DNA from 2 places in the Clostridium sp. HMP27 genome. Region 1 is predicted to be linked to the other one. Evidence: riboswitches for the same ligand, from Rfam matches in the RefSeq annotation. Region 1 holds a riboswitch; the other holds the start of a gene.
What was found. Region 1 has a riboswitch for cobalamin ahead of DP68_RS12215 (ABC transporter substrate-binding protein). Riboswitches for the same ligand answer to the same signal wherever they lie in the genome.
Positions count from the first base shown of each region.

Region 2: it holds a riboswitch for cobalamin, as region 1 does, so the genes downstream of both, DP68_RS00940 (radical SAM protein) here and DP68_RS12215 (ABC transporter substrate-binding protein) in region 1, are expected to answer to the same signal.

Region 1 covers NZ_JMFY01000022.1:94,532-105,027, forward strand. The annotation lists gene DP68_RS12200 (NAD(P)/FAD-dependent oxidoreductase) at 139-1,863, shown strand; gene DP68_RS12205 (ABC transporter ATP-binding protein) at 1,902-2,723, opposite strand; gene DP68_RS12210 (iron chelate uptake ABC transporter family permease subunit) at 2,723-3,775, opposite strand; gene DP68_RS12215 (ABC transporter substrate-binding protein) at 3,804-4,760, opposite strand; cobalamin riboswitch at 4,863-5,034, opposite strand; gene DP68_RS12220 (kinase) at 5,348-6,175, shown strand; gene brnQ (branched-chain amino acid transport system II carrier protein) at 6,476-7,798, shown strand; gene DP68_RS12230 (PhoH family protein) at 8,025-9,401, shown strand; gene DP68_RS12235 (phosphodiester glycosidase family protein) at 9,611-10,496, shown strand, end outside.
Region 2 covers NZ_JMFY01000001.1:194,473-204,968, reverse strand. The annotation lists gene DP68_RS00955 (GPR1/FUN34/YaaH family transporter) at 1-59, opposite strand, end outside; gene DP68_RS00950 (TIGR04540 family protein) at 273-500, opposite strand; gene DP68_RS00945 (diaminopimelate dehydrogenase) at 700-1,677, opposite strand; gene DP68_RS00940 (radical SAM protein) at 1,853-2,728, opposite strand; cobalamin riboswitch at 2,836-3,008, opposite strand; gene DP68_RS00935 (RNA ligase RtcB family protein) at 3,128-4,225, opposite strand; gene DP68_RS00930 (YukJ family protein) at 4,308-4,949, opposite strand; RNA gene ssrA (transfer-messenger RNA) at 5,112-5,465, opposite strand; gene smpB (SsrA-binding protein SmpB) at 5,640-6,110, opposite strand; gene rnr (ribonuclease R) at 6,309-8,555, opposite strand; gene DP68_RS00915 (sodium-translocating pyrophosphatase) at 8,776-10,496, opposite strand, start outside.

The sequences.
Region 1 (10,496 bases):
TTCGTTATTATGCAAATTCCATACGACCCGTTCAACATTAAAAACGTCGTAATACCCTTTTAATTTAAAACAATTCTAACACCTTTTACAGCTTCTTTGAATATATTAGTTGTAGTAATAATTTTTTAAGGAAGAATTATGAGGAATAGTGATATTTCGGAAGTTCCATATCAAAGACCTAATCCTACCGATGAAGAAAGGCATATCCAACTTAAATACACCCTTAATGCTGGGGGAAGACCTGAAGATTATGAAAACATACTTGAACTTTTAAGTCCACCAAAGGATATAACAACTATAGCTCCTAAAAACAGTGGTAAAAATGTTAAGGTTGCAGTTATAGGTGCTGGAGAAGCTGGTCTTGCAGCTGCATTTGAATTAAAAAAAATAGGATGTGATATTACTATTTTTGAAGCCTCTAGCCGTATTGGAGGCAGAGTATATACTCATTACTTCGATTGTGAAGGGAAATATCCAGCTGAACTAGGTGCCATGAGAATTCCAGCTTCTCATGAAACTGTATGGCATTATATTAACTTGTTTAAGCTTAATACAGATGTATTTGTCACTAGGAATGTAAATGGATTATTTTATATTAGGAAGAGATGGGCTAGAAATGATGCTGAAGGCCTTAGTGTTATGGAAAATATATATCCTGCCTTTAATTTAACTCCTGAAGAAAGGAGAACTCCCTGGCAACAGCTTGTAGGAAGAATATTTAATAAATATGTATTGTCATTGCCGCCTGAAATTAGAAGAGAGATTATCGAAGTAAAACCAAAGTATTCGGAGGCCATAGAAGCAATGGATTGGCTGAACTATGAAATGGCATATGAAAGGTCAGGACTAAGTGAAGATGCTATTACTATGTTAAGTTATTTATCAACTTTTGATGTAGCATTCTTTAATGTTGGATTAATAGAAGTAATGCAAGAAGCTTATACCGCTGATTTTTCATTTACTTATAGAATCCCTCAAGGTAATGATAGGTTAACTTCAGCCTTTTGTGAAGCATTGATGAATAAGAGGAATGCTGCCTTTGCAGGAATTAGTTCAACTGAACTTGGAAATGTTAGCTTTCAAATGAATACTGCAATTGATGGCATATATAAAGATCCTGATAAGGAAGGAATAATTTTAGAATGTAGAAAAACTCAGGATAATAGCATAAAATATGAAGATTTTGATTATATAGTATGCGCTATACCATTTACAAGCCTTAGGAGAATGAATATCACTCCTTTATTTAGTGTAGATAAGATGCACGCAATTGCGTCTCTAAATTATGAATCTGGACAAAAGACATACTTTTTTCTTAAGGACAGATTTTGGGAAAAGGGAAACAAAAATCAAAGAATTATTGGTGGAAGTACGGGCAGTGATTTGCAAACAATAGCTACGTTTTACCCCTCAGATCACTCTATGCCTGTTCCAGGTAAGCTTAATACATGGGAATTAAAACCTGGGGCATCTCCCAATCAGCCTGGAGCTTTACAAGTATCCTATAATTGGGGAGAAGATGCAGAAAGAGTTGGGAATAAAAAGATAGACCTTCGTATTATGGATTTTATAAAACAAACTGAAATGATTCATTGTCTTCCTAGAGGATATATAGAAGAAAATATGATAGATTATGCCTCTATATACTGGCCTGATGTTCAATATATATGGTCTGGAAGCTGTCTTACAAAGCCTAAGGATAAAATTCTATTTTCTTATGTTGTTACTCAGCCTGAGATGAATAATAGGGTCTTCTTTGCAGGGGAACACATATCTCAAAAGCATGCATGGATTCAAGGAGCGCTTCAAACAGGAATGCTCGCGGCCAATGGAATTGCAGAGCAAATAAAGGCAAGAAAATAGCAAGAAAAAGCTCCCTGTCTTAGGGAGTTTTTTTCTTGCTAGCTGTTTGCTGCTTTATGTTGCTTAGCGATATTTTTACTTACAGGCAACACATGAGGTTTTCCTGTGATTGGATTTTTTATAAGGCACATATCCATATTATATACTTCATGTAAGTTCCTTTCTGTAAATACATCCTCAACAGTTCCATAAGCTTTGATAGTTCCATCCTTTAATAGTATTAAGGAATCGCTGTATTCTGCTGCTAAGTTAAGGTCGTGAAGTATGGCTATAACTGTGATATCTTTACTTAAAAACTTTACAGTATCAAGTATTTCAATTTGATGTTGGATATCAAGGTTTGATATGGGCTCATCTAAAAGAAGTATATCCGTATCTTGAGCTAATGCTCTAGCTATTATAACTCGCTGTCTTTCTCCTCCACTTAGCTCATTTATATTTTTATCTTTAAGATCCCAAGTGTTTGTCATTTTCATAGAATCTTCAACTATTTTAAAATCTCTTTCTTGTTCATTTTGAAATCTCTTAAGGTAAGGGGCACGTCCCATCATAACTATATCTAATGCTGTAAATTCAAAATCTATATTTGTATTTTGTGGAACAGAAGCTAAGTTTTGAGCTAAATCCTTACTTGAAAGTGAATTAATATCATTACCATCTATATATACTTTTTTATTATCTAACGGAATGGCTCTAGATATATTTTTTAAAAGCGTTGTCTTACCAGAACCATTAGGACCTAAAATAGTATAAAATTTTCCTTTAGTAAATTCTAAATTTATATTATGAAGTATATTCTTATCTCCGTATCCATAATTTAAATCTCTTACAATAAGAGAAAAACAATCTTCAGTAGGCATTAAATCACCTTCTTTTTATTTTTTATTAATAAATATATAAAGTAAGGAGCTCCAAATACAGAAGTTATGGCTCCCACAGGAATTTCAGCAGGTGGTACCAAAATCCTAGCTAAAGTATCAGCTATTATCATAAATATAGCACCACCTATAGTTGAAAAAGGAAGAAGGGTTCTATGATCCGGACCTACAAGTAGTCTTACCATATGAGGAATAATAAGACCTACAAAGCCTATTATTCCACTTACAGAAACACAAGCAGCTACAATTATAGATGATATTACAAGTAATGTTTTCTTAACTTTATCAACATCTACGCCAAGGCTTGAAGCTGTCTCATCACCTGTAAGCATTATATTCAAATCACGTGCATATATAATCATTAAAATACATCCAAGTATTATAAAAGGCAGTAATGACAATACCTGTTTCCAGTTGGCTGAAGCTATGCTTCCCATAGTCCAAAATACTATTTGTTCTACTTGCTCTCTATTAAATATCATTATGAGTGAAATTAAAGAAGATAATAAAAAGCTCACAGATACTCCAGCCAGTAGCAGTACATTTGTTGGAATCTTTGTACCAGTTTTAGCTATACTATACACTATTATAGTAGTAAGTATAGCACCGAAAAAGGCAAACACGGTTACAAGGTTCATTCCTAAAAATATAACTTGAAGACCCATAACTATTGCGACAGCGGCTCCTAATGCTGCTCCTGAGGAAATTCCAAGGACATAGGGATCTGCCATAGGATTCTTAAATATAGCTTGAAATGAAGCTCCTACCACAGATAGTCCAGCACCTATAAGTGCAGCCATAAATATTCTTGGAAGTCTTATATTTGTTATGATAAGAACCTGAGTGTTAGAAACATTACTTAAATCTATAAAGGCACCAATAAAAGGGATTTTAGATAAAAGTATTTTCATAGTTTGAATAAAAGTTATATTAGCGACACCTAAAGTGCTAGATAGTATTATTAGCACCAGTAAAATAGCTATAGTTACTAAAAGTAATGTTCTATAGTAAATCCTTTTTTTGTCAAAAGACATTAAAATCCCCCCATTAGGTAATTAAAGACTATTTAAACGCTTCAGGGTGAACAATTTTTGCCATAGCTTCAAGTCCATCAGCTAGTCTTGGTCCCTGTCTATCAAGCATGTTATTATCTATTTCAAATAAATTTCCTTTTTTAATAGCATCTAAATCTTTATAGCCTTTAGCTTCTTGAAGTCTTTTCTTGTAATCGAAATATACGGGACATATAAGCATATCTGGGTTTTTTTCTAATACTTTTTCTACACTATATTTCCAGTTAACAGCATCCTTAGCTATATTGTTACCACCAGCCATAGTTATCATTTTATCTATGAATGTATCTGATCCAGCAGTAAAATCTCCATATGGACCAAAATCTATAACGTAGTAAACTGATGGAGTTTCTTTTCCTGCAACCTTGACTTTAACATCTTCAACTTTTTTCTTCATATTACTTACCACTTCAAAAGCTTTATCATTAGCATTTAAAACTTCACCTAATTTTTCAATGGTGTTATAAGCACCTTCGAAATCTTCCTTTCCATAAAGAACCACTACTTTTACTCCTAAAGCTTCAAGCTTTTCAAGTGTTTCCTTTGGAAAATGAGTTGAGCCTATAACCAAATCAGGTTTCAAGTCTACAATTTTTTCTATATTAGGCTGCTGGAGAGTACCTATGGATTGCACAGACTTTACATCCTTAGGAAAGTCACAGAAATCCGTTCTTCCTATTAATTTATCCATTTTACCTAAATAGTATATTGTTTCAGTAATATTTGGACCTACAGATATTATCTTTTGTGGTTCTTTCTCTATAGTTACGTTTCTACCGGATGAATCTTTAATCGTTAAAGGATATTTAGTTTCTCCTTTTTTTTCTACATTAGCATTTTCTTTAGTACCCTTAGTGTTATTTTTATTGCTATTACATCCAACAAAGGAAAATGCTAAAATAAAGGTTAAAATTACTACGGACAATTTTTTGAACTTAGTGTACATTTAAAAGTTCCTCCTTAATGATATGTATAAATAAAAAACCATTATCTTATTAAGATAATGGAGTTCTTTTAAAGGACTACCATTAGCTTATCCACGTAAGCTAAATGAGCTGTGTTTACAGGCAGGTATCCTGGCTTAGATTCATTGCATATTAACGCCTTCCCCGATTGAGTGGCATAATGCTAATATACTCATCTTTACAGTGGCGGGACCGCAGAAGTATTTAACTTCTTTCCCATTTAATCCATTTGGAACCTATAAATTTTATGTATTAAATTATATCATAATATATGACTAAAAGTTATGTAAAACCTACAATTTTGACTTTGTTTTATGTAGTATTTCCATATAAATTTAATTTTATTATAACCCGAATTGAGTTTAACATTTATAATATTATATGTCAAGATAACAGAATTAAATTCATGAATATGTTTTCATAGAAAGTTTTTTGATAATTATTAATTTAAATTGAGATGTGTACTTGCATTTATTTTTTTACGTTGATAAAATTAACATTAATTAAAAACTCGCATTTTGAAGTTCTGGTAACTTAAAATTGATGACTAGTAAAAGGAGTATATATTATGGAAGCGACAACCATTTATCCAGGCAGTATTGGAGAAATAGTTCAAGGAAGATATAATGGGATAGATGTATTATGTTCATGTCCTATAAATCTTTTCACCGAAGTAAAAGTATGGGAAAGTGAATCTCCACATGTTAAAAATAGATATAGCAAATCCTCTAAGTTTTTAAATAATATACTTGTAGAATGGGGAGAGGAGCAATATATACATACTCTAGATATTCTTATTAAATCCTCTATAACAAGAGGAAAAGGATTTGCTAGCAGTACAGCAGATTTATGCGCACTTTATCACTCCCTAATTAAATTATTTAAAAAGCCTTTTAATCAGGAGGAGCTTATTAGAAATTGTATAGCCATAGAGCCTACAGATAGCATAATATTTAAAGAACTTTGTATATTTGACTATAAAAATGGAATGTATACTGAGGAGCTAGGAAAATATTTGGAGTTTGATATATTGGTATTTGAGGGAAATAAAACAATAAATACTATTGAGTTTAACAATAAAAAATTGCCTCCTCTTAGCAATATAGATGATTTAATTCCTATTTTAAAGGATGGAATTCAGTCTCGTGATATAAAAAAAATTGCTCATTGTTCTACTCAAAGCATTATAAGAAATGAAAAAAGACTGTCCTATGAGATACTTCCTACTATACTTAATATATGTGACGAATTAAATGGATATGGAATAATTGGAGCTCATAGTGGAGATGCTCTAGGAATAATATATGAAAAGGACGTAAATTTAAGTATTTTATCAAAATATAAGGATAAGCTTAAAAATTATAAAACATATTCACTTAAAACTATTAAATTATAAAGCTATTTAAATGCATATAAAATTACTGGGTGTAAAAGATTACATATGGAAGCAAGAAGAATGTAGAAAAAAGAAGAAAAGGGTAGTAAGTTTTATATAAGTAAAGGTAAACTTGTCTTAACAAAAGTTTTATATTTGCTTAATGAGTGCTTTTTCTATAAAATAATATAAATTTAGACGGTATAAACTTTATACAAGTATACAAAAGTTTCGCGGTAATAAATACCACAAAACAGGAATATGCCTTTCGTACCTTGTTTGGATGAGAGGTTTTTTTATTTCAAAACAGGGGGGCTTTTTATGAATATTAATAAAAATACTAAAAACATAATTATCACAGGTTTTGCACTGTTTTCTATGTTTTTTGGAGCAGGTAATTTAATATTTCCACCAACACTTGGATTTATATCAGGAGACAAGTGGATATTTACTATGATAGGTTTTTTACTTACTTGTATAAGTTTGCCGCTATTAGGAATAATAGCAGTGGCTTTATGTGGGGGAAGTACAGAAAAATTTACAAATAAAGTAGGAAATAAATTTGGCAAGTTTCTTTGCTCAATAATAATGCTGTCTATTGGACCATTATTTTGTATTCCAAGAACAGGAGCATCCACTTTTGAATTAGGAGTTCAACCTATGTTTCCAAATGCAAATCCTATAGTAGTATCCATAGTTTTCTTTGCAATAACACTTATTTTAACATTAAATGAAAGTAATGTAGTGGACAGAGTAGGATCGATACTAACACCAGTTTTACTTATATCACTTTTAATTATAATAATAAAAGGTATTTTCTTTCCGATGGGTGAAGCAGTGAGTAATGATATAGTAATGCCTTTTTCAAGAGGATTTACTGAAGGATATCAAACTATGGATGCGCTAGGATCTATAATAATGGCCCAAATGGTAGTAGGAGATTTAATAGTTAAAGGGTATAAAAATAAAAAAGAGCAAGTTTCTATAACAATAAAATCAGGTATAGTTTCAGCAGTATGTTTAGCCATTGTATATGGTGGGCTTTTATATATTGGAGCTACTGCAAGTGGGATATTTGATAAGGATATTTCAAGAACAGCTCTTCTTATAGGAGTAACATCTAACATACTTGGACCTTCAAGTAAAATAATTTTTGGAGCGGCAATTTCCATAGCATGTTTAACAACTGCAATAGGACTTACTGCAACAGCTGGGAATTATTTTAGTAATCTTACTAACGGCAAATTAAGCTATAAACTAGTGGTTACTTTAATATGCATATTTAGCGCATTTATTTCAAATTATGGAGTAGAAACTATAATTAATTTTGCTGTACCAGTACTAGTTACTGCATATCCTGTAGTAATAGTTTTAATAATTATGAACTTATTTAATAATTACATTGAAGATACATACATTTATAAAGGTGCAGTTTATACAACTTTAATTATAAGTCTTGTAAATTCGCTTAATACTTTAAATATAAATATACCTTACGTTACTGATTACATAAATAAATTACCAATGTCTACTCAAGGATTTGGGTGGATAATACCATGTGCGTTAGGGGCTATACTAGGAAGTTTATATAGTAGAAGTAAAAAGGCATCATCCTTGTTAAAAGAAATCGGTCAAGAATCCTGATTTTAAACTTAATTAATATTATAACGAAATTTTAAAGGGATTTGAATTTTTGTCAAGTGGTCAAGACATCACCCTCTCAAGGTGGAGTCGTGGACTCAATTCCTCTAGGAGCTGTAATTAAAAACCCACGGAATATTCCGTGGGTTTTTAATTTTAATAATGTTTAAGGAAATTATTACATTCCTCTTGCATATTATGTATTAATAAGTAATGGGAGGAATGCTTTTTGAAAAAAACCTATGTGTTGGACACCAATGTAATATTGTATTCTCCTGGAGCAATATTTTCCTTTGGCGAGAATGATGTAGTTATACCAGAAGTGGTTCTTGAAGAGTTAGATGCATTTAAAAAAGATAAAAATGACTTAGGTGCAAATGCTCGTCATGCTTCGAGAATTTTAGATAAACTTAGAATAGAGGGGAATTTAAATAAGGGAGTAGTACTTCCCGGAGGAGGAAACCTTAGGGTGGAAATGAATCACCAGGATGCTATAATTCCTCCAACCTGGGATAAAACTAAGCCAGATAATAGAATATTACAGGTGTGTAAGGGATTACAGGAAGCTGGAGAAGATGTATGTTTAATTACAAAAGATATATTTGAAAGAATAAAGGCAGACTCTGCCAATATAGATGTAGAAGATTTTCACGAAAAGGTAGTTCCAGAAAATGACAACCAATACACAGGAAGAATAGAGTTATATGCATCTTCATTAAAAATAGATGATTTTTATGCAAAAAAAATCCTAGATATAAAGGATGTTTTTTATTATAGAAAGGAAACAAATGAGTATGTTGAACCTTGTCTTTATAATAATCAGTTTATACTGATACATTCACTAGAAAATCCAAGACAATCTGCGGTAGGAAGATATAATGGAAAATCTATAGTTCCGTTATATTATAAAGATAAAACACCTCTTGGAATAGTCCCAAGAAATTTAGGTCAAAGATTTATGTTAGAAGCATTATACACTGATGCAGATAAGGCTCCACTAGTTATAGTGAAGGGACCTGCAGGTACAGCAAAGACACTATTTTCTTTAGCTGTAGGACTTGATAAGGTAATTGAGGAACAAACAAAGCAATATAGGAGAGTACTAGTTTGTAGGCCTAATGTTACCATGGATGAAGAAATTGGATTCTTACCGGGGACAGAACAGGAAAAAATATCACCTTTCATGAGACCTATATTTGACAATTTAGAGATATTAGTGGATTCAAATGAAAAGGAAAGATATAAAAATGAAAGTGAGCTTACTGATAAAATAAGAGAGCTATTTGATAGAAGAATAATTACAACAGAAGCTGTTGCATATTTAAGAGGTAGATCTATAGTTAAGAATTGGATGATCATTGATGAGGCGCAAAACCTAACCCCTAAACAGGTAAAATCTATTATAACTCGTGTTGGAGAAGGCACGAAGCTTATATTAATAGGAGATCCTGAACAAATAGACCAACCATTCTTAGACTCAAGATCAAATGGATTATGCTATGCTTCAGAAAATATGAAAGGAAGCGAACTTTGTTATCAAGTTACTTTAAAGCATGATGAATGTGAAAGGTCACCACTCGCATATGAGGCAGCTAAGAGGCTTTAGTTATAACTAACATCCTATTTAGGTTGTTTAAAAAGGCTGTATATTGCAGCCTTTTTAAAATTATATAATTTAAACGTCTTATTTAAGTAGCTTAAAAACTGCTTTTACCATTAAATAATAAATAAATGCATTAATTTCTATTTAAAAATATCAAAATTTATTGTACAATAAAAACTGTATGTATTTATTAAGAAAGGAACGATAAGCGTATGGGAAAAAAGAAAAAGGTTAAGAAGAAAAAAAGACTTTCACTTAAGGTGTTTTTCTTGTTCTTAATTTTTGAATTTGCATTTTCAGCAGCAACAGGACCTTTTATAGTGTTTTATGGACCCTTTAAGAATGTAAAAAAGACTATAGTAGGGGCAGCTATGAGTACATTAAGTCATCAATATATAGCTACCACTTTTCTATCAGATCAAAAAATTAAGGATATATTAAAAGATGATGTAATAGAAGAAATAAATCAAAATGAGGATGTAGAAGATTTAGATTTTGAAAATAGCCATGATTCAAATATAGAAAGATATAATATAGAGGGTAAAAAATTTAAAGGATCTATGCTTGTAGTTCATGATCCTACTAGAGTAAAGGTTGGATACAGTAGTAGAATTCCTAAATCAGGAGAGCTTACTAGCCAAATAGCAAAGGCTAACAATGCAGTTGCTGCTGTAAACGGTGGAGGCTTTGTGGATCAAAGTAATGATGGAAATTGGACAGGAACTGGTGGACAACCTGTAGGGATATTAATGAGCAATGGAAAAATGATTCATAACGATATTACTAATCGTGAAGCGAAAAATGATACAGTAGCTATTACTTCTAGGGGAGTGCTATTAGTTGGGAAATATACTTTAAATGAATTAGAACAGTTAAAAACAACTGAAGCAATGACCTTTGGACCAGCATTAGTAGTAAATGGACAACCTACTATTAAAAATGGTGATGGAGGACAAGGAATTGCTCCAAGAACAGCAATTGGACAAAGAAAAGATGGAGCAATACTGCTTTTGGTAATTGATGGAAGGCAAGTTTCTAGTATAGGGGCGACTTTAAGAGATGTACAAGATATCATGTTAGAATATGAAGCTTATAATG
Region 2 (10,496 bases), on a different contig from region 1:
AATCCCAACGCTGACGGATCTGCGTTTACAATCTTTACATTTTGTGTTTGAGTATTCATTTAGTTCCTCCTAATATGTTTACAAAAAATTAATAAATTCCTAATATAAAATATCAGATTTTACTAAGCTTGTCAAAGGTTTTATTAACAATATATTAAGTACCCTATAAATATTGGTATCCTATTGTATAAAATAAATGCTGATTGGAAGCTAGTTAAGTCTTACAAAAAACATTTAATAAAAAGCCTGGCTACTCAAACCAGGCTTTTATTTTACTTATTTATTATTTTATTAATTATATCTATCCTTGAATTTCCTAAAACGCTAGATATCTTTACAGACATTACATCATCCTTATAAATTCTATCTTTATTAGCGTTAATAAGCTTTATTAACTTTTCTTCAAATGGATCATGCTCAATTAATCCTTCTAAGTATGAATCTACCAAATCCTTTATACATGTTGCTAATTCCCTTGGGTTTTTATAAGTTAGTCTCATAGTTAAACTCCTTTAATTTTATATGTTTTTTTAAATATTATAACATTATTTTAATATTTGAATACTGAAAATTTACTCATATAAGCCCAAAAACTTATTTTAAAAAATTATTTAATTAAATCCTACAAATTCACAAAGAACACCAATACTAGTATTGGTGTTCTTTTAACTTATATATTGTACTTATCTTCAATCTATCCTATAACAATTCTTTTCTTAATTGTTCCCCTGATTTTGGTGATAAATATGAAAATGGAATATCTAATACTGTACGCGCTCCTGATTGACCTTCTTTGGACATTCTATAAGCTGCTCTTGCATAAGCTACTAGCACACTAGAAGTAAACTGTGGATTACTTCCAAGATCTAAACTAAGTTCCATTCTCTGCTTAGTATTCTCTCCGGTTACACCTGTACGAATAACAAATCCACCGTGAGGTATCCCGCTATGATTCTCCTTTAAATCTTCTTCAGTTATAAAATTCACTGTAGTATTATAATCTGAGAAATAATTTGGCATGTTTTTAATTTCATTTTTTATTTGCTCCAAATCGGCACCTTCCTCAGGCACTACATAACAAACTCTTTCATGTTTTTCTCTTGTTGAAAATTCAGGATTTTCTCCTGTACGAACTCTTTCAATAGCAGATTCAACAGGTATAGTATATTGAATACCATCCTTAACACCAGCTACTCTTCTTATTGCATCTGAATGACCTTGACTTACTCCCTTGCCCCAGAAAGTATAGTCTTTTCCAACTGGAAGTATTGATTGACCTAAAAGTCGGCTTAGTGAAAATACTCCTGGATCCCAGCCAACGGATATAAGTCCAATAGTACCAGCTCTTTTTGTTACTTCATCTAGCCTATTAAAATATTCTGGTATTCTAGCATGAGTATCAAAGCTATCTACGGTATTAAATGTTGCTGCAATCTCTGGAGCCTGCTCTGGTAAATCTGTTGCAGATCCTCCACAAAGAATCATAACATCAATTTTGTCCTTATAATTTTCCATTTCTGAAATATGTACCATTTTTGAATTTGACTGCAATTTGTCAGGATTTCTTCTTGTGAAAATAGCCTCTAATTCAAAATCTGAGTTTTGTTTTAAAGATAATTCTACACCTTTTCCAAGGTTTCCATAACCTACAATACCTATTCTAATCTTATTATTCATATTATACCTGGCGTGCAAAGCCAGTCGCCCCTCCTTTATGTGTCTACTTAAAATTTAATAAAGCTTTAACACTTTATCTTGTGGTAATTTTATCACAATTATTTTTGTTTTACTATATCTTTAATTTAAAATTTTCTTATGATAACTTTTTAATAAATTCTGTTTAAACGTTAAACTATACTACTTCCTCATCTTCTATCATCTTTTCTTGTCTAAGCTGTCCACATCCTCCCTTAATGTCCTTCCCAAAATTGTGGAATATCTCGCAATCTATTTTGTTTTTTAGTTTATTATAAAAGTTTGTTACATCACTTTCTTGTGGCGCAATCAGTCCTTCTATATTATTATCATTATACGCTGAAATTATAAGTTTTAATGGCTTATCTGCTAGCAGCCCCTCTAATCTTTTTACATCCTCGTCAGTATCATTTATACCTTTAAATATCATATATCTTATTCTGGTCTTTATGTTGAATGTTTCTGCATATTCAACTGCTGCTTCAATTATAGAATTTATGTCATATTTTAAGGTAACTGGCATTATATTTTTACGTGTATCATTTGACGATGCATGTAATGATAAGTTAAGTCTAATCTTAACATCACTATCTTTAAAATCATTTATCAATCTTCGGATTCTCGGTGCTAAACCTACTGTTGCAATTTCAAAACTGCTTATTTTATATTTGTTATATATGCTAATTATGGCATCTCTAACATTTTCATAATTCATAAAAGGTTCACCCATTCCTGCAAAAACAACCGCATCTATTGGCAGTAACTTCGCTTCTTTGCAGTAATCAACACAAACACCTACCTGTTCAGTTATTTCAAGCGAGGTAAGATTTCTTACCAAGCCTTGTTTTCCTGTTGCGCAGAAAAAACACCCCTGGGTACAACCCACTTGAGAAGAGACACATACTGTACTATGATAAGTAAGTTTTAATTCCTTATCATACATATATAAAGTTTCAATAGTATTACCGTCTTTCATTCTTAATAAATATTTTATAGAATTGTCACAACTTACAAGCTTTTTAATAACCTTCATATCCATCACCTCATTAAATTTTTTAAACAAAAAGAAAAAAATTCTTGAATACAAATATTTGTATTCAAGAATTTTGCCATCATTCTTAATATAGCCTCTTAAATCTAAGATGCAATAATGAAAAAGGCAGGTCTCCTGGCTTACGGACTAACGATACTTTTTCCTTCCCGGTGTAATCCAGTGGATTATAAAAGTTCTACCGTTTACAGTGGTGGGACCGCTGAGGCTTATACCTCATTCCCTATTCTCCCTTTCGGGCACCTTTTTACATGTTTTATATTGTTATTTCATATCATACATTAATTACATAAAACATTATAGCTTATAGTTCTTAACTTTGCAACTTGCAATATAAATTGATAAAATTAAATATACTATTTATCAAGCAGTCAGGCCTTGTTAAGCTTTATAAGTTATGAGAGGCTTTAGACTTGCAACAACTTTTATCATGTCTTCATTTAACATATCTTCTATAACTTTCTCAATACTTTTATATGCCTCTGGAGCTTCCTCGTATATAATACTTCTATCGCTATATATTAAATTGCTTCCTAAAAGTTTTTCTCTCACAGACTTATTAGGATATACATGTTCAAGCCTTTCTTTGCAGGAAAGTCTATTCCAACGCCTTCCGGCTCCATGCGCAACTGAAAAAGCATATTCCAAAGAGTTAGCTTGTGGCTTAACAATATACGAATTAGAGCCTCTAGTACCTGCAATTACAACACACCCTACATCTGCAGGCGCTGCACCTTTTCTATGAACATAAAGTTTTTCTCCATTAAGTTCCTTAATAGCTATTGAATTATGGGTACTATCTAAAAGCTTATGCCCATCCTTTGCACCAATTGTACTTAAAAGCCTATATGCAATTAATTCTCTATTAAGCGCCCCAAACTCTACTGCACTATTATGCTCCTTAAAGTATTCAATATAACCTTCACTATTTTCTCTAAGTCCCTCTTGACAAGAATACTCCCCAATATATTTCCTTAATATATACTCCCCATAACCTCTTGATCCACTATGAACTAAAAGATATATGTATCCTTTATTTATATCTAACTCATCTAATAAGTCTTGATCATACACTTTATCAATTTGCTGAAACTCTGCAAAATGATTTCCAGATCCAATAGTTCCAAGAGCCTCCTTCATAGGCAAATGAATCTCTTCAGTTAAATGGGATATATCTATACTTTCAAGTCCATTTAATCTCTCAAGTTTTCCTCTAACTTTATCAAATTTAAACTTGCCCTTGTTTATATTTGTTGAAAACAAAGCCATACCGCATCCAATATCATTACCAATTAAATGAGGATAAATTACTTCCTTCGTGACAAAACTAGCTCCCACTGGAGTCTTACCAATATGAAGATCAGGTAGTCCAACAGCTTTTACTACTCCATCAAGCTCTGCTACTTTCTTAAGTTGATCAATAGCGTTACTTTCCATCCACGACTTTTCACTTTTTATTACTTTAACTATATTATCCATAAATACTCCTTTAATTATAATGTATTTATTTTATGTTTTATTTTCTCATCTTAGGCTATTTTTAATTCTTATTTATGCCATATTACGCATTATTAATCTCTTCACTTCCATTATGATAAGCTTGAAAAGCTAAAAAAATGGCATTCCACTTATCTTCTGAAACAAAATTTATTAATAAGCCTCCATCCTGCCAACTATTATCAGGATCCTCTTGAAATTGATTTATTTCTTGATTCATATGAATAGAATGTATACCATCACTTGGAGTGAAATGAAAGTATTTATCTTTACTACCCTCAGGTCCCCACCGCCTTCCAAAAACATACAAAATAGTTTCTGGATTTTCAAGAACTTTATGTGTAATGTTACGAATCTTTTCATTTAAATCATTATCAGGACCAGGAAGCACATCCGGCAACGGCTGCATATTTTTTATATGGAGTAAATTCCCACGAATATAGTCAAGACCGTAGTCTTTCTTTATATTTGGACCAATTGGATAAAATCCAAAAGGTATTTCTGATAGTTTGGCCGTAAGTTCATTCTCAAAGTCATCATCAATATAATAAAGCAAATCATAAGGATACGTTTCAGATTTTATATTTATGGCAATTCTAAAGTGTATTCCATCAGCAATGACATGTATATGAAAATGAGGACTATCTCCCTTTATTGCAGTAGTTTCTAGAATTGTACATTTCAACAAACCATAACTTATATCCATAATTTTCATCTCCTTACTTGCATATCATATACTTATTGTTTATAAAAATATCAAAAGCTATGTAAGTAAAGTGATAAATTTGTTTTTTGATAATATACTCTCTAATAATTTTTCAAAAAATATAAAAAGCCTGGTGGGTAACCAGGCTGAAATTATCGGGTTTGGTGGAGGCGAGCGGTGTCGAACCGCTGTCCGAAAGTAGTAACTCCTGAGCATCTCCGAGTGCAGATAGTGTTTTAAAATTCCCTAGGTTTAACGCCCACTAACAGGCTTTAAACTTCAGTAGCTTCATAAATTCCGTTCTCTACTCAAAGCTTTGTAGAGCTCGGTTCCCTACTAAATGACGCCCTAATCCCAAGCCGTAGGCCTCCCGGGTAGGACGAGCTGCGCTAATTAGGCAGCTAACGCTAAATTATCGTTTGCGTTTATATTTTTCCTAGTTTTTTAACGCGGGTCCAGGACCCTCGACTCGCTTCTCAGGGGCAACTTACCCCCGTCGAAACCATGTACGCCCCCATAATTTAATTAATATATTATTTTTCAAAGAACTTGCTGACAACTCGTTTTAGTTATCAGTGACAATTTAGCTTTGAGTTATCTTACAGTTATTATAATACAACAATTTTTATTATTTATCAATAGTAATTATTAGATAAATTGATTAATTAAAGAAAATCTTAATTTCTTTATCTAATATTTTGATCTTTCTTTTAGTTCACGCTCAATATCCCTCTTTGCTGCCTTCTCAAGCATAGAATCTCTCTTATCATAGTTTTTCTTACCCTTAGCTACAGCTAAGCTAACCTTAACTCTACCATTCTTTAAATATAATGATAGTGGAACTAATGTATAACCCTCTTGAGCAGTAAATTGTTCAAGCTTAAGAATTTCCTTTTTATGAAGTAAAAGCTTTCTATTTCTCAAAGGATCTTTATTAAATATATTTCCCTGTTCATAAGGACTTATATGCATATTACAGACAAATATTTCACCATTCCTTATTTCAGCATAGCAATCCTTTAAGTTAGCTTTTCCCCCTCTTATGGACTTAACTTCTGTTCCTACAAGTTCTATTCCAGCTTCATAAACTTCTTCTATAAAATAATCATGTCTTGCTTTTCTATTTTCAGCTAATGTCTTATTTACTGTCTTCTTTGCCACTAGGTATCACCTACTTTATTTATGGTACTTCTTAAAACAATATTATATTACAAATTTTACTAAAAGTCAAGCTTCACACCGTTTTTAATGCTGAACTAGATGTATGGGATCTGCATCTACGAAAGCTTGCTACAATGCAAATTCCATACACTTGAACATTAAAAATTTCATTACTATCTACTGAATTTCAGCAATTTCCTATTCGTTTTCTTCAAAGTACTCTGCTACTGGAAGCACTGCTTCTTGAACTTCGTCTTTCTGTAATTCTTCATGCTGACTATCACTATTGTTTACTATATCATTGCCATCTAAATCTTCATCGTATTCTGATTCTTGATCTAGTAATTCAAAGAAAATTTCATGTGCATCTATATCAACTTTATCAACTTTAATTCTTACTGCGTCCCCTAACTTATACTTCTTCTTAGTTCTTTCCCCTATAAGGCATAAATGCTTTTCATCATATATATAATAATCATCATTTAGCGTGCTTATATGAACAAGTCCTTCTATGGTATTAGGTAATTCTATGAACATACCAAATGCTGTAACAGAAGAAATTATTCCTTCATAAATCTCTCCTATTCTTTCACTCATATATTCTGCTTTCTTTAAATCATCTACTTCTCTTTCAGCTTCATCTGCAAGTCTTTCCATTTCGGAAGATTGTATTGACGCTACGGATACCTCATCAGTGAGCTTATTTATCCTCTTATCATTAATCTTACCATTTATATATTCTTTAATTATTCTGTGTATTATGAGGTCAGGATATCTCCTTATAGGTGATGTGAAATGGCAGTAGTATCTTGCTGCTAATCCAAAATGACCAACAGATTCTGGTGCATATCTTGCTTTCTTCAAAGAACGAAGAAGCAATGTATTTATTACAGTCTCTTCTCTTGTACCTTTAGCTTTTTCTACGATTCCCTGAAGAGACTTAGGATGAATCTCCTGTGTCATCTTTACTACATAACCTAAATTATGAGCAAACTCATTAAAGTGTGTTAATTTTTCTATATCTGGATCTTCATGAATTCTATATACAAATGGAACGTTTGCCCAAAACATATACTCTGCAATGGTCTCATTACATACAAGCATAAATTCTTCTATAACTCTATTTGCTATAGCTCTTTCATAAGGTTCAATTTTTATAGGCTTGCCATTTTGATCTAAAGTTATTTTACACTCCTCAAAATCAAAATCTATAGCCCCTCTATCAATTCTCTTTTTATAAAGTATTTTGCAAAGCTCTTCCATAGTCTTAAATTCTTCTAACAAATAATCATATCTTTGCATAAGTTCTTCATCTTTATCTCTAAGTATCTTAGTAACATCTGTATAAGTCATTCTCTCACTGGTTTTTATTACACTTTCAAAAACCTCATGATCCACTACTTTACCGCTTCCATCTATTTCCATCATGCAGGTCAATGTAAGCCTATCAACTTTAGGATTTAAGCTACACATTCCATTCGAAAGCTTTTTAGGAAGCATAGGTATAACTCTATCTATTAAATATACAGAAGTTCCTCTCTTTAGGGCTTCCTTATCCAATGGATTCTTCTCTTTTACATAATGAGATACATCTGCAATATGAACTCCAAGCTTGTAGTTTCCATTAGATAACTTTTCAATAGATATAGCATCATCTAAATCTTTAGCATCTTCTCCGTCTATAGTTACAATTTTTAAATTTCTTAAATCAATACGTTTTTCATATTCTTCTTCTGGAATTTCTTCAGGAATTTTATCGACATAGCTTTGCACTTTAGGAGGAAACTCTTCTGGAAGTCTATATTTTTTTATTATAGTTAAAATATCTATTCCACGGTCTCCCTTTTTACCCAATATTTCTACAACTTTACCTTCAGGGCTTCTTCTAGTATCTGGCCACTTTAGTATTTCTACTATAACTATGTCTCCAGTCTTCGCTCCTTTAGCTTTTTCCTTTGGCACATAAATGTCTTGATACATTCTTTTTTCATCCGGTACCACAAATCCAAAGTTTTTGCTTTCTTCAAATATACCTATAACATTTTTATTTGCTCTTTCTATTATTCTTATTATTTCCCCTTCGCACTTTTTACCTCCATCTTCTTCCCTTAATACTTTTACCATTACCCTATCACCGTGCATAGCCCCATTCATGTTAGATGAAGGTATAAATACATCCGGTCTATCTACTTCAGGTATTAAAAATCCAAATCCCTTTTGATGTCCTTGAAGCTTTCCAACTATTAACCCCATTCTTTCTGGAACTCCATAATGTTCTGTTCTTGTTCTAACTATAAGTCCATCCTTTTCCATGTAATCTAATGTCTTTAAAAAGTCCTCATAGTCACTTTTCTTTATATCAAAAATTCTGGAGAGCTCTCTAGCATCCATAGGCTTGTATGCCTGTTCTTTCATAAATTCAACTATAGTTTCTTGTAAGTTCATCTATTTACCTCCTTTTATATATGCCTACGAAAAATACACCTATATGTATATTCTTACTAGTAAACATTAAAGTTATTCTATATTTAATAAAGTATTCTTGAAATTCTAAATGCCATTGGATTTACATTCATGCTATAGCAATTTTATCCACATGTCAACTGAATATCTTAAATAATATTTATATAAAAAGGGACCTAGCTTAAGCTAAATCCCTAACCTTCTATTTAAATAATTCAAGCAATATACCACCGTACTTTAAAATTACTGGTGCAAATACAAGTGAAACTATTGTCATAAGTTTTATCAATATATTCATAGACGGTCCTGAAGTATCCTTAAATGGATCTCCAACAGTATCACCTACTACTGCTGCCTTATGAGCAAAACTTCCCTTTCCACCATGTTCTCCACTTTCAATATACTTTTTAGCATTATCCCATGCTCCGCCAGAGTTTGCCATAAGTATTGCAACTAGCACTCCTGTAGCTACTGCTCCTGCTATAAATCCACCTAAAGCTTCTTTCCCAAGAAGTAATCCCATAGCTAAAGGAATTATTATGGCAAGCACTCCTGGAAGAATCATTTCTCTTATAGCTGCTGCTGTAGATATATCTACGCACTTTTTATAATCTGGCTTTGCCTTTTCTTCCATAATTCCAGGTATGGTTTTAAATTGTCTTCTTACTTCTTCTATCATTTCATTCGCTGCTTTACCTACAGATTCCATAGTAAGCGCTCCGAATAAGAACGGAAGCATTGCTCCTATAAGCATTCCAACTAGAGTAATCGGATTTAACAAATCTATGCTTGTTATTTGTACTGCTTGCGCATAGGATGCAAATAATGCTAATGCAGTTAAGGCTGCTGACCCTATGGCAAATCCCTTACCTATTGCTGCTGTTGTATTTCCTACTGAGTCAAGTTTATCTGTTATTTGCCTAACTTCATGAGGAAGATGAGACATTTCTGCAATACCACCTGCATTATCTGCTATTGGTCCGTAAGCATCTACTGCTACAGTAATACCGGTTATAGAGAGCATTCCTACCGCTGACAAAGCTATACCATATAACCCCATCCTCACATTAGTTGCTCCATCCATTATAAAAAATGATGCAAGAACTCCAATTCCTATTAAAACTATAGGCCACATAGTTGAATTCATTCCTACAGCAAGTCCTGAGATTATAGTTGTGGCTGGTCCTGTTTCAGATTGACGGGCAATTTTCTTAACATAGTTATAGTCTCCAGAAGTATATATTTCTGTAATTTTTCCTATAAGCATTCCCACCACAAGCCCTGATGTTATTGCAGTAAAGGCTTTCAGGTTTCCAAAAATGGAGTTACTTAACGCTGCTGCTACAACTATTACTAGAATACCACTAATATAAGTACCACTATTTAATGCCTTTTGAGGGTTAGCAGCTTTACTTTGCCTTGCAACCAACACTCCCACTATAGCTGCTATAATACCTACTGCAGATAATAAAAGGGCATATACTACACCTTCATTATTGCTAAATACTATTCCACCTAAAGTAAGAGCAGATATTATTGACCCTACATAGGACTCAAAAAGATCTGCACCCATTCCCGCTACATCACCTACATTATCTCCAACATTATCAGCTATTACCGCAGGATTTCTTGGATCATCTTCTGGAATACCTTCCTCTACTTTTCCTACCAAGTCAGCTCCTACATCTGCTGCCTTTGTATATATTCCTCCACCTACACGTGCAAACAAAGCTATAGAGCTTGCACCAAGCCCAAATCCTGTTATGACATTCATATCTCCTTGAAATAAGATATATAATAATCCAATTCCTACAAGTCCTAGTCCTACTACACACATACCCATAACAGAGCCGCCTGAAAATGCAATGTTTAGAGCTTTATTTTGACTATGTCTTGCTGCTTCTGCAGTTCTAACATTTGCCT